3 regions of the Oceanisphaera submarina genome follow, and region 1 is predicted to be linked to each of the others. Evidence: riboswitches for the same ligand, from Rfam matches in the RefSeq annotation. Region 1 holds a riboswitch; each other region holds the start of a gene.
What was found. A riboswitch is a leader RNA that binds a small molecule or an ion and turns the genes downstream of it on or off. The one in region 1 is predicted to bind thiamine pyrophosphate.

Region 1 (4,440 bases):
TTCAAGGCCCCGTAAAAGGGTTTGATCGCCACCAGGGCAGCCGCCGCCACTATGCCGATGGCGGTGATCACCGACAACCCGATCAACAGGTTCGATAACCAGGGCGCGCCCAGCGCCGATTCGAACATCAGCTCCTTGGCGATAAAACCGAACAGGGGCGGAATACCGGCCAGCGACAACGCCGCCAGGGTGATGAACAGCGCCGTCTGCGGCATGTGTTTTCGCAGGCCACCCAGCTCGCGCACATCCTTGGTGCCGGTGGCGTGGTCCAGAGTGCCCGCCGCCATGAAGAGCGCGCCCTTATAGAGCGCATGGGCCAGCAGGAACACCATGGCCGCTTCCAGCGCATGGGGCGTGCCAATACCGATAAGCATGGTCAGGGTGCCCAGAGCCATGATGGTGGAAAAGGCGAGAATACGCTTGAGATCCGTGCTGCACACCGCCATCAGGGCGCCGACCGTCATGGTCACGCCGCCAAACAGCGACAGGGTCAGCATCCAGGCCTCGCTGCCCGCCATCATCGGCTGCAGCCGGGCCATCAGGTAGACTCCGGCCTTGACCATGGTGGCCGAATGCAGATAGGCACTGACCGGGGTCGGCGCCGCCATGGCGTTGGGCAGCCAGAAATGAAAAGGGGTCTGGGCCGACTTGGTGAAGGTGCCCAGCAACACCAGCACCATCATCGCCAGAAACAGCGGGTGCTGCTGTATGTTGGTGCCTCCGGCCAGCAGCTCGTTCAGCTCGAAGCTGCCGCCGATGCTCCCCAGCAGGATCAAGCCGGCCATCAGCGCCAGGCCTCCGCCGGCGGTGATAAAGAACCCCTGCAGCGCCGCCTTGCGGGCCTTTTCCTGTTCGTGGTTGAAACCGATCAGCAAATAAGAGGTAAAGCTGGTCAGCTCCCAGAATACAAACAGGGAAATCAGGTTGCTGGACAGCACCAGCCCCAGCATGGCGGACATGAAGGCCAACAGATACATCAGCAACTTGTGAATATCTTTATGGCCCTGCAGGTAGCGGCCTGCATAGATAAAAATCAGGGTGCCAATACCGGTGATCAGCAGCGCAAACATCAGGCTGAGGCCATCGACCATGAAATTGAGGTTGATCCCCAGACTGGGGATCCATTCATGACTGAACAGCACCACCTGGCCGCTGGTCACCTGCGGCCAGAACGTCAGGAAATACCCGAACAGGGCGGCTGGCAGCACCGCCAGGCACCAGCCAATTTTCACCCCCATAACGGGGGTCAGTCGTGGCACCAGCATCGCCAGAATAAAACCAGCTATAACAGCAACAAGCATGAGAAAAACGCCTCCTTTCCATGCCGGTTCAGGCAATAGAATGAGCTAAGAGAGAGGGGAGAAAAGCACAGCGCACAGACTATAGTAAGGAAGTGTTTCGATTGGTTTTCAATCAGTTAATCGATTTTTTTTTGAGTTTTTATGGCGGCCGATATTACAAGCCGCCCCGATAAAACACAAGCAGAGCCGGACGCGCCGACTCTGCTGCCGATAAATCCCGGAGCGCAGCTCAGCGATCGAAAAAATGCTCCACCGGCCCCCGCCCCTGGCCGATGCGCAGCGTGCTACCGGCCAGAATGGCTCTGTCGATATAATGCTTGGCGCTGGACACCGCCAGATCCATGGACAGTCCCTGGCCCAGATAGCAGGCCAGCGCCGCCGACAGGGTGCAGCCGGTACCGTGGGTATTGGCGGTGATCACCCTGGGGGTATCGAAACAGCGTACCTCGCCGCCCCTCAGCAACCAGTCCGGGCTGCGCGACTCCTGCTGCAGAAAACCGCCCTTGAGCAGCACGGCGGCACAGTCCAGACCGGCCAGCCCCTCGAACAGGGACTCCACTTCGGACAGGGTCGCCGGCAGGGGGCTGCCGATCAGCGTCGCCGCCTCCGGCAGGTTGGGGGTGATCACATCGGCCAACGGCAGCAATTCTGCTCGCAGGCTGTTCACCGCCTCTTCGGCCAGCAGCATGTCACCATTGGCGGTGACCATCACGGGGTCCACCACCAGGTGGGCCGGACGATAACGCCGCAACACCTCGGCCACGGTATTGATGGTGGCGCTGTCACCGAGCATGCCGACCTTGACCGCAGTGACCTGCAGGTCACCGAATACCGCCTCCAGCTGGGCCCGTATCATCTCCTGGGGCACCGGATGAACGGCGCTGACACCACGGGTGTTCTGGGCAGTAAGGGCGGTAATCACCGAGCAGGCATAGCCGCCGGTGGCAGAAATGGCCTTGATGTCGGCCTGAATACCGGCACCGCCGCCGCTGTCGGATCCGGCGATGGTGAGTACTATCGCTTTGTGATTCACAGGTTTCTGACTTGAGGGGGTGTGACTGGGCATATCCTTATGGTCCTCCGGGCGAAGGAACCACCGGCAAACTGACGTTTACCCGTTAGTTCCCTACGCCAGCATTAACTGGATCAGGTACAGCGGGTCCGGTTCAAAGACCGTCTCAGCCTTGCGGCCCCCCGACTAACAGCCTTCGATGATAACGACCCCGGCTGGCAAATGCCAGCCAGAAGCCGTGAGGAGTAAATGGTGAGGCGTGAGGTGTTTTCCTTCTCACTCTTCACGCAATAGTTAATGCGCCTGATCCCAGTTGTCGCCTTCGCCGGCTTCCACCAGCAGGGGGACATCCAGGCTGGCGGCCTGCTCCATCAGCGCGCGGATCTGTTCCTTGAAGTCCGCGACCTTGTCTGCCCGGATTTCGAACACCAGTTCATCGTGCACCTGCATCAGCATGCGTACCTCATCATCCGCCTGTTGCTCCAGCCAGCCGGCGACCTTGATCATCGCCTTCTTGATGATGTCGGCGGCGGTACCCTGCATGGGGGCATTGATGGCGGCTCGCTCGGCCCCCTTGCGGCGGGCGCCGTTCTTGGCGTTTATTTCCGGCAGATACAGCCGGCGACCGAACAGGGTGGACACATAGCCCTTGTCGGCGGCCAGGGTGCGGGTGTCTTCCATGTAGCGCAACACACCGGGATACCGCTCGAAATAGATATCCATGTAGCTCTGTGATTCGGCACGGGGAATGCCGAGCTGGCGCGACAGTCCGAAGGCGCTCATGCCGTAGATCAGGCCGAAGTTGATGGCCTTGGCCCGGCGACGCTGTTCGGTAGTCACCTGCTCCAGCGCCACGCCGAATACCTCGGCGGCGGTGGCCTTGTGGATATCCAGCCCCTGGGCGAAGGCGTCCAGCAGGCCCTTGTCCCGGGACAGGTGCGCCATGATACGCAACTCAATCTGGGAGTAATCCGCCGCCACCAGCTTGTAACCGGGTGCCGCCACGAAGGCCTGGCGAATACGCCGCCCTTCCGCGGTACGGATGGGGATATTCTGCAGATTGGGATCGGAAGACGACAGGCGGCCGGTGGCGGTATTGGCCTGATGATAAGAGGTATGAATACGGCCGCTGTGCTCGTTGACCATCTGCGGCAGCTTGTCGGTATAGGTGGACTTGAGCTTGCTCAGACCCCGGTATTCCATCAGCAGTTTAGGCAACGGATAGTCCAGGGCCAGCTCCTGCAGCACCTCTTCGGCGGTAGACGGCGCTCCTTTGGGGGTTTTCTTCAACACCGGCAGTTCGAGCTTGTTGAACAGAATCTCGCCCAGCTGCTTGGGAGAGCCCAGGTTGAAGGGTTCGCCGGCCAGCTCGAAGGCTTCCAGCTCCAGTTCTTTCAGCCGCTTGGCAATCTCGTCGCTCTGAACGGCCAGCAGGCCGCTGTCGATGCCGACCCCCGTGTATTCCATCTGCGCCAGAATCGGTACCAGCGGCATTTCGATATCACTGAACACCTGCTGCAGCTCGGGATCGGCGGCAAGCATCGGCGTCAGGTGATGATGCAGCCGCAGCGTGATATCGGCGTCTTCCGCCGCATAGGGGCCGGCCTGCTCCAGCGGTATCTGGTTGAAGGTCAGCTGTTTGGCGCCCTTGCCCGCAATCGACTCGAACGAGATGGTGTTATGGTTGAGGAAAAACGCCGCCATGCTGTCCATGTCGTGCCGGGTCTGCACCGAATTGAGCACATAGGACTCCAGCATGGTATCCAGCCCAATACCCTTCAATTCGATGCCGTGATTTTTCAGCACATTGGCATCGTACTTCAGGTTCTGGCCCAACTTGATGAGCCGCTCGTCTTCCAGCAGCGGCTTGAGCGCTCCCAGTACTACAGCTTCACTCAGCTGCTCGGGCGCATCCAGATAGTCGTGCCCGAAGGGGACATAGGCCGCCTGGCCCGGCTCGATGGCAAAAGACACGCCCACCACCCGCGCATCTCTGTAGTTGAGGCTGGTGGTTTCGGTGTCGAAGGCGAAATAAGGCGCCTGGGCCAGCCGCTCGACCCAGTCGGTCAGCTGCGCTTCGGTGAGCAGGGTCTGATAGTCGGTGGCCATGGCCGGCTCTCTTGCCGG
Region 2 (4,440 bases), on a different contig from region 1:
CAGTTGAGGCCGGTCTGCATAGAAGCCGTGAATCATCGACAACATGAGGTCACGAGTGTCGGTGGCAACATGGCGCCAGCAATGTTCGGGGTTGCGTTGCCAGGCCTGGGTATCGGCACAAAGCACCAGTAGCAGCGAAGCATCGGTTACCTGTGTTTGATCCCAGGCGGCTTCTCGCATTTCGGCGCGCAGCTGTGGGTCTTCCACCTGCACAAAACGCCAGTGCTGCAGATTAAAGGAGGTGGGAGCCTGCAACATATATTGGAACAACCGCTCAATATCGGCATCAGGCATGACGAAGGCAGGATCATATTGTTTGACTGAACGGCGTGCCATGATGGCGTCGAGGGTGTGCATGTCGTTTTTCCTGTGAATCATTCAAGTTGGTGGCCAGTATTTCATGTGCAAAAATGAAGAAAAACAGAATGGACGCATAGGTTATGTGCATAAATGCACGGCAGGATGACTGGCATGAAATTTACACCGCCTATCAGGTGGCCCAGCTGGGTTCGCTGAGCGCGGCGGCTCAGCAGCTTGAGGTGCATCACAGTACCGTGCTGCGGCGCATCAATGCGCTGGAGGCCAAGATGGGCACTCGTCTGTTTCATCGTCATGCCCGGGGGTATGCAGTGACCGAGGCCGGGCAGGCATTGTTGACCGCAGCCGCTCAGGCCGAAGAGACGTTTAGCCGGATGCGCGCCCGGGTGAACGAAAGCGAAGCCCTGGCGGGTACCTTGATCCTCACCTCGGTCAACAACCTGGTGCCTTACCTGACGCCCTTGCTGGCCGAGTTTCAGCAACTGCACCCTAATATCCGGCTGGAATACGCCGCCGACAGCCGGGTCTTCCGGCTGGAACAGGGTGAAGCCCATGTTGGGATTCGTTCGGTATTCAAACCGGAAGATCCAGACTATGTGGTGCAGCGCCTGACCCGGACCACGGGTACCCTTTATGCCAACCGCGAATACCTGCGCCGCCATGGCCGCATGTCGTCTCTGGAAGATATAGAAGGGCACCGCTTTATCGGTACTACCAGGCCGCGTCCCGGCAGTATGTACATGCGCTGGATGGAGCAGCGAGTGCCACCGGAGCAGATTTTTTACCGGGTGCAGGACTTCACCGGCTTTGTTCCTGCCCTTCAGGCCGGGATGGGGTGCGGGCCGCTGAGTTGCTGGCATGCCAGCCTGGCGCCCGAGTTGCAACCTCTGCTGACTCCTCCCGAGGAGTGGGCTCACGATCTCTGGCTGACCAGTCACGGCGATTTGCATCGCACCGCCAAGGTGCAGGCCTTTACGCAGTTCCTCAAGCGGAGGATCGCCGAGCGTCAGAATGACTTTATGCCGGCTTAAGGCTGAAATAAAAAACGCGGCCTAAGCCGCGTTATTACTTCGGCTGAGAGGCTGGCTTATTTCACCATCCAGTCGATGGTTTCACCGGCGCGGATCGGCACCAGCTGGTCGCCGCCCAGCGGCAGGGTGGGGTCAACGGTCCAGCTTTCTCTCACCAGGGTGATGGTGTCGGTATTGCGGGGCAGGCCGTAGAAGTCGGGGCCATGGTGGCTGGTAAAGGCTTCCAGCTTGTCCAGCGCGCCGGCTTCTTCGAAGGCTTCGGCATACAGCTCCACGGCGGCGTGGGAGGTGTAGGCTCCGGCACAGCCGCAGGCGGCTTCCTTGCGGTGCTGGAAGTGCGGAGCCGAATCAGTACCCATGAAGAATTTCTTGTTGCCGCTGGCGGCCGCCCGTACCAGCGCCTGCTGGTGGGTGTTGCGCTTGAGAATGGGCAGGCAGTAGAAGTGCGGCCGGATGCCGCCCGCCAGCATGTGGTTGCGGTTGAACAACAGGTGGTGAGCGGTGATGGTGGCCGCCACGTTGGCGCCGGCCTGCTCCACGAAGTTCACCGCGTGTTCGGTAGTGATGTGCTCGAGCACGATTTTCAGTCCGGGGAAGTCGCGTACCACATCCGGCAGCACGGTCTCGAGGAACACTTTCTCCCGGTCGAAGATGTCGATGCGGGAGTCGGTCACTTCACCGTGTACCAGCAGCAGGGTGCCGGTTTCCTGCATGGCTTCCAGCACCGGGTAGATGTTTTTCACATCGGTCACGCCCGAATCGGAGTTGGTGGTGGCACCGGCCGGATAGAGCTTGCAGGCCACAATCTTGCCGGTGGCCTTGGCCTTGCGGATTTCCTGCGGGTCTGTTTTATCGGTCAGGTAAAGGCTCATCAGCGGCTCGAACCGGCTGCCCTTTGGGCGTACCGCCAGGATGCGATCGTAGTAGGCCAGTGCCAGCTCGGTGGTGGTGGCCGGCGGCAGCAGGTTGGGCATCACGAGGGCGCGGCCCAGATAGCGGCTGGCATCGCGCACCGTGTCTTTGAGTTGTTCGCCATCGCGCAGGTGCAGGTGCCAGTCGTCGGGGCGGGTGATAGTCAGTGTGGTCGTTTTTACGGTCATAGTCGGCTCGGCGTGTTATCCATTACATCCAGATGTTCATTATCCACTTAGCGGCGGTTTTCACCAAATCTGCTGAAGCCTTAAGCCGCTCGGGCTGCTGATCGCTTCCGGCTTAAGGCTTACAGCTCCCCTCTGGTGTGTTATGGTCTGGGAGTGACACGGGGTGTCTTGCGGGCAAGGCCGGCAGGGCTGAGATAACACCCGTCGAACCTGATCCAGTTCATACTGGCGAAGGGATGTCAGCCTTTCGGCTATCGGCATATTCTGCCAGTCCATGCCTTCGCCTCTAACAAGAGGTAGCGATGCAAATGTCCATCAATCTGAACGAACAGCTGGTGCTGGTTACCGGCGGTGCCCGTGGCCTGGGCGAGCACCTGGTGCGCGCCTTTCTGCGTGAAGGTGCGCGGGTGGTGATCAACTATCTGCACAGCGCCGAGGCGGCAGCAAAGCTGGCGGCGGAAGCCCCCGGTCGTGCGCTGGCACTGCAGGCCGACGTGACCGATGCGGTTGCGGTGCAGGCGTTGTTTGCACAGGCTCATGAACATTTTGGCAGCCCGATCACCACCGTCATCAACAATGCCCTGCCGGCCTTTTCGTTCAATGGCGACGCTCGGCCGCATGCCGGTCAACTGCGCTGGGAAGATCTCAACCAACAGCTGGAAGGCGTGGTCAAAGGCGCCCTCAACACCACACAGGCGGCCTTGCCCGGCATGCGCGAGGCGGGCTTCGGTCGCATCGTCAACGTGGGCACCAATTTGTTCCAGAACCCGGTGGTGCCCTACCACGACTACACCGCCGCCAAGGCGGCGCTGCTGTCGCTGACCCGTACCCTGTCGCAGGATCTGGGCCCGGACGGCATTACCGTCAACATGGTGTCCGGCGGCCTGCTGCGCACCACCGATGCGTCTGCCGCCACCCCGGAAGCGGTATTCGACTACATCGCCGCCAACACCCCGCTGCGGCGGGTGACCACGCCGGCGGAATTTGCCGACGCCACCCTGTTCTTCGCCTCGTCCTGGTCCCGTTCGGTCACCGGCCAGAACCTGGTGGTCGACGGCGGCCTGGTGAAAAACTGATGGCGGCCCAGAATCAAGACCAGCGCATGATGCACCTGAACCTGTTTCTGTTCGGGTGCGGCCATCACAGGGCGGCCTGGCGTCACCCCGACTCGGCGGTGGAGCAGTTGGGTGATATTCGTTATTACGAGCGGCTGGCGCAGACCGCCGAGCGCGGCAAGCTGGATGCGGTATTCTTTGCCGACGGCCAGTCCACCGGCAATGTGGCGGACGGCAGCTACTGGTTTCTGGAGCCGCTCACCGCCATGGCGGCCATGAGCCGGGCCACGGATCGCATTGGCTTTATCAGCACCGTCTCCAGCACCTTTTTCACCCCCTTTCATGCCGCCCGCATGATGGCGTCGCTGGATCATATTTCCAACGGCCGCATGGGCTGGAACGTGGTGACCTCCATGTTCGACGTGGAAGCCCGCAACCACGGCTATGAGTCGATGCCGGCCCATGCCGAGCGATATCGCCGGGCCGAGGAGTTTGTGGCTGCGGTGATCAAGCTGTGGGACTCCTGGCAGGCAGACGCCCTGGTGATGGACCGCGCCGGCCACTACGCCGATCCTGAAAAAGTGAACCCCATCAACCATCACGGCGACTTCTTCCTGGTGGACGGCCCACTCAATGTGCCGCGTCCGCCCCAGGGCCATCCGGTGCTGTTTCAGGCCGGCGCCTCGGATCAGGGCCGGGCACTGGCCGCCCAATGCGCCGAGGCCATTTATGCGGTGGCCTACGATCTTCCGGCGGCCCAGGACTATTACCGGGACATCAAGCTCCGGGTGCGGGAGGCGGGTCGTAATGTCGATGTGCCCATCATGCCCGGGCTGGTGACCTATGTGGCGTCCACCGAGGCCGAGGCCAAGGCCAAGCAGCGGGAGCTGGACGAGCTGCTGCCCGCCGATGCTTCATTGCGTCAGCTGGGTACCT
Region 3 (4,440 bases), on a different contig from region 1:
TCAGCCAGCTACCACAAGACAGGTTGGCGGCGATCATCGCTTCTTCTACCATCTGGTTGGCGATGCGACGATGATCGACCAGAATGGCGGTGACGTTGCTGTCTTCGTCCAGTGCAAAGCGGTAATCGGGTCTGTCTTTGAACACGATAGCGTGCTCGCTGCGCCAGGCGCTGCGGGCATGGGTCAGGGCGGTCAGCTCACGCAACTGCTCGGCAATGACCTCGCTGCCGGGCTGCCAGTCGCCGATTTGCTCGACCCAGTCAGAGACCTGATCGTAGCTTAAGCGGGCCTGGGAGCGAATGCGGGCGGCGAAGAATTCGGCCTTGCCGGACACCTTGCCGTCAAAGTCGATAAGCAGACGGGCACAGAGGGCCGGACGCTCTACCCCTTCCTGCAGCGAACAGAGTTCGTCGGCCAGGGTGCGGGGCAGCATGGGAATGTTGCGGCCGGGCAGATAAACGGTAAAGGCGCGTTCGGCGGCGACGCGGTCCATTTCGCTGTCGTGGGCGACATAAGCGGTCGGATCGGCGATGGCAACGGTCAGTTCCCAGGCGTTATCCAGCTTCTTCACGCTCAGGGCATCATCCATATCCAGCGTGGATTCGCCATCGATGGTGAAGAAGGGCACCTCGGTAAGATCCTGACGCGGCAGTGTGTCTTCCAGCGTTTGCCATTCGGCTCTGTCTTCCGGAGCCTGATTGGCCAGCTTGTTGCGGGCCAGCACCACCCACCAGGGGGCGATGGGGTCCTCAACGCCGGCAATCACTTCTACCACGCTTGCGAAGAAACCGTTGTTGTCTTTCAGCGCGTGGCGGGTAAGTTCGCCCAGCACCCAGTCGCCTTCTTTCAGGCTTTTTTCGTCCAACCCCTTGATGGCGCGTGCCTTGATGGCATCTTTCATCAACGGATGATCGGGCACGATATTGAGCCGATCACGGAACCACTTCACCCGGGCCACAAAGCGGGTCACACCGGCCTCGATCAGGGTCTCGGGTTCAACCAGTTCGCGATCGTTTTCGGTACGCACCACGGCGGTAATGTGATCGCCATGCATCACTTTTTTCATGTGCGGCGGCGGAATAAAGAAGCTTTCTTTCTCGCTTACTTCGAGAAAACCAAAACCTTTGGAGGTGCCTTTCACGATGCCTTCTTTAATGGGAAGGGTTTCGCGGATCTGTTGCTTGAGCTGGGCCAGCAGGGGGTTGTTTTGAAACATAAGTAAAGACCTGTCGAAATATGCGCCTGACTATACGGATTTACCCCCCCGATGCCAAGGAAACCTTGGTGCTAGCCGTGGCGCTGGATCAGCCTGAGTCTGGCCATGTCGGGGCGGCCCTTATCGTCCATCCCCTGATCCAGCAGGTAGCGCAAACGGCCCAGTGCGGCCGGCCGGCCCGGATTCCACTGTTGCGAGAGGTGGGCCAGCTGGCGGCAGCCCAGGCCGCTTTCCAGGCTGTCGGCTAGCATCACCTCCAGCCCCTGTCGGCGGGCCTGCTCGATCAGCTGCCGACACAGCGCCAGCCCGCCCAGCTGGCTGGGTCTCAGCACCAAGGCCTTGAGTTCGTCGAATACGCAATAGTCGGTGCCGGCATAACGGGCGAGGTCGAAAGCCACCGGCCAGCCGTGTCGTTCGGCCAGTTGCTGGCCCGCATCCATGTCGGCGGCCGGGTCCAGCAGCCAGTCGACTCGTTCGCCGTCGATTCGCTGCCACAGGCCGGTCATTTGTTCCGGCGACAGCCGACCGCCCGCGTCCAGCACCAGCCGTAACGAAGGGGCCAGCAGGGTAAGCTCGCGCACCAGGCCTGCATCGTGTTGCACATCGCCGGTCAGGGTAAGCCAGGCTCGGCTCGGATGCTCCCGGCGGCAGCGCCAGGAGCGAATGATGGGGTCGCGGGCGCCTTCCAGCAGCGGCAGTGAAGACGCGGTGTCACCGTCCATTTCGCTTACTCCGGCCAGGGCGCAGTCCAGCCCGAACTGCACCGAGGGCAGGCGGGCGCCATGTTCTCGACCCTGGCTCAGCCGCCGGCAGGCGGCCAGCACATCCTGCTCGGCATCGACCAGCGATTCGCCGGGCAGGGGCGCGATTTCGCCCCAGTGGCCGTTAATATCCACATAAAAACCCCGGCGCCGGCTCAGGGAAGTCCCGTTAATGGCCAGTCGCATGGTCAGGGGAAGTTCATAGGCATAAACTGCAATCTGCATGTGAGGGTCCCGTCAGGCTCGTCAGAGGTATCTTTGGATGAAAATAACATGAGGTTTGGTCACAGGGTAGCGTCTTGCATCGGAGTGGTGCATTTTCGGCGGCCGTGTTGGCGGTACAAACAGGCGACGCCGGAGCGGATTTTTTGTCTTCTGTTGATCAAGCGGTAAAAACCACCATGAATCCAATGCTTAAATGTTTCATTGTGGTTAATTTTTTATAGACCACATGTCGAGTAATGGCTTTGCTTTTGTGAGCCGAGTCTGTTTATACTGGCCACCATCTTGTCGGAGTGCTCTATACGGGCTGAGACCACGAAAGTGGGATCCGTTGAACCTGATCAGGCTAATACCTGCGTAAGGGAAACAAGTGAGAACCTGGCGCCATACCTCTTCTTCTGCCGAGTTCTTCCTCAACACTCCTGGCAAGCATTTTCACCCTCAATGGATTCGAAGTGAGATTGCTATGTCAAAAATAAACCGTCGTGAAGTTCGCAGCCAGGCTCAGGAATTTATCGATAACCTGAAAGGCGAGCATTTCCCTAATTCCCGCCGCATTCACATCGAAGGCTCGCGCCCGGACATCAGGGTCGGCATGCGCGAAATTCATCTGGCCGACAGCTTCAAGGGCGGCACCGAAGAAAACCCCATTCTCGAGCCCAATGCGCCGGTTCCGATCTACGACACCGCCGGCCCCTATGGCGATCCCGAGGCAGAGCTGGATGTACGCAAGGGCCTGCCCCAGATGCGTCGTCAGTGGATTCTGGAACGCAACGACACCGAGGAACTGGAAAGCGTCACCTCCGAGTTTACCCAGCAGCGTATGGCCGATGATGGCCTGGATCACCTGCGTTTCGAGCATATGCCCAAGCCGCGCAAGGCCAGGGCCGGAGCCTGTGTGACCCAGCTGCACTATGCCCGTAAAGGCATCATCACCCCAGAGATGGAATACATTGCCATCCGCGAGAACATGGGCCGCGAGCGGGTGCGGGACGAAATGCTGCTGCAACAGCATCCGGGCCAGAACTTCGGTGCCAACCTGCCGGAGAGCATTACCCCCGAATTCGTGCGCAAGGAAGTCGCCGAAGGCCGCGCCATCATTCCGGCCAACATCAACCATGCCGAGTCCGAGCCGATGATCATCGGTCGCAACTTCCTGGTGAAAATCAACGCCAACATCGGCAACTCGGCGGTGACTTCATCCATCGAAGAGGAAGTCGAGAAGCTGGTGTGGGCCACCCGCTGGGGCGCCGATAACGTGATGGATCTGTCTACCGGTCGTTATATTCATGAAACCCGGGAATGGATACTGCGCAACAGCCCGGTACCCATAGGCACAGTGCCCATCTACCAGGCGCTGGAAAAGGTGAACGGCGTGGCCGAAGACCTGACCTGGGAAGTGTTTCGCGACACCCTGATTGAACAGGCCGAGCAGGGGGTGGATTATTTCACCATCCACGCCGGCGTGTTGCTGCGTTACGTGCCCATGACCGCCAAGCGGGTGACCGGTATAGTGTCTCGTGGTGGCTCCATCATGGCCAAGTGGTGTCTGTCGCATCACAAGGAAAGCTTCCTCTACGAACATTTCCGGGAAATATGTGAAATCTGTGCCGCCTACGACGTGTCTCTGTCGCTGGGTGACGGCATGCGTCCCGGCTCCATCGCCGACGCCAACGACGAAGCCCAGTTTGCCGAGCTTTATACCCTGGGCGAGCTGACCAAGGTGGCCTGGGAATACGACGTGCAGGTGATGATCGAAGGCCCGGGTCACGTGCCCATGCACATGATCAAGCGCAATATGGAAGAGCAGCTGGAGCATTGTCACGAGGCGCCCTTCTATACACTGGGCCCGCTGACCACAGATATAGCCCCCGGCTACGACCACTTCACCTCCGGCATCGGTGCCGCCATGATCGGCTGGTTTGGTTGCGCCATGCTCTGCTACGTGACCCCGAAAGAGCATCTGGGTCTGCCGAACAAGGAAGACGTCAAGCAGGGCTTGATCACCTACAAGATTGCGGCCCATGCCGCCGACCTGGCGAAAGGCCATCCGGGCGCGCAAATCCGCGACAACGCCATGTCCAAGGCGCGCTTCGAGTTCCGTTGGGAAGATCAGTTCAACCTGGCGCTGGATCCGCAGACCGCCCGATCCTATCACGACGAAACCCTGCCGCAGGAATCCGGCAAGGTGGCCCACTTTTGTTCCATGTGCGGACCCAAGTTCTGCTCCATGAAGATCAC

Region 2: another riboswitch for thiamine pyrophosphate. It lies ahead of ACLEIV_RS10390 (3-oxoacyl-ACP reductase); the one in region 1 lies ahead of thiD (bifunctional hydroxymethylpyrimidine kinase/phosphomethylpyrimidine kinase).
Region 3: another riboswitch for thiamine pyrophosphate. It lies ahead of thiC (phosphomethylpyrimidine synthase ThiC); the one in region 1 lies ahead of thiD (bifunctional hydroxymethylpyrimidine kinase/phosphomethylpyrimidine kinase).

The regions. Positions count from the first base shown of each region.
Region 1 covers NZ_JBKGFN010000005.1:175,601-180,040, forward strand. The annotation lists gene ACLEIV_RS07355 (putative monovalent cation/H+ antiporter subunit A) at 1-1,301, opposite strand, end outside; gene thiD (bifunctional hydroxymethylpyrimidine kinase/phosphomethylpyrimidine kinase) at 1,531-2,334, opposite strand; TPP riboswitch at 2,408-2,508, opposite strand; gene polA (DNA polymerase I) at 2,608-4,440, opposite strand, start outside.
Region 2 covers NZ_JBKGFN010000009.1:98,789-103,228, reverse strand. The annotation lists gene ACLEIV_RS10405 (nitroreductase family protein) at 1-357, opposite strand, end outside; gene ACLEIV_RS10400 (LysR family transcriptional regulator) at 441-1,349, shown strand; gene pyrC (dihydroorotase) at 1,406-2,449, opposite strand; TPP riboswitch at 2,599-2,703, shown strand; gene ACLEIV_RS10390 (3-oxoacyl-ACP reductase) at 2,752-3,525, shown strand; gene ACLEIV_RS10385 (LLM class flavin-dependent oxidoreductase) at 3,525-4,440, shown strand, end outside.
Region 3 covers NZ_JBKGFN010000004.1:9,343-13,782, forward strand. The annotation lists gene ACLEIV_RS05325 (exoribonuclease II) at 1-1,216, opposite strand, end outside; gene ACLEIV_RS05330 (o-succinylbenzoic acid (OSB) synthetase) at 1,288-2,202, opposite strand; TPP riboswitch at 2,479-2,582, shown strand; gene thiC (phosphomethylpyrimidine synthase ThiC) at 2,666-4,440, shown strand, end outside.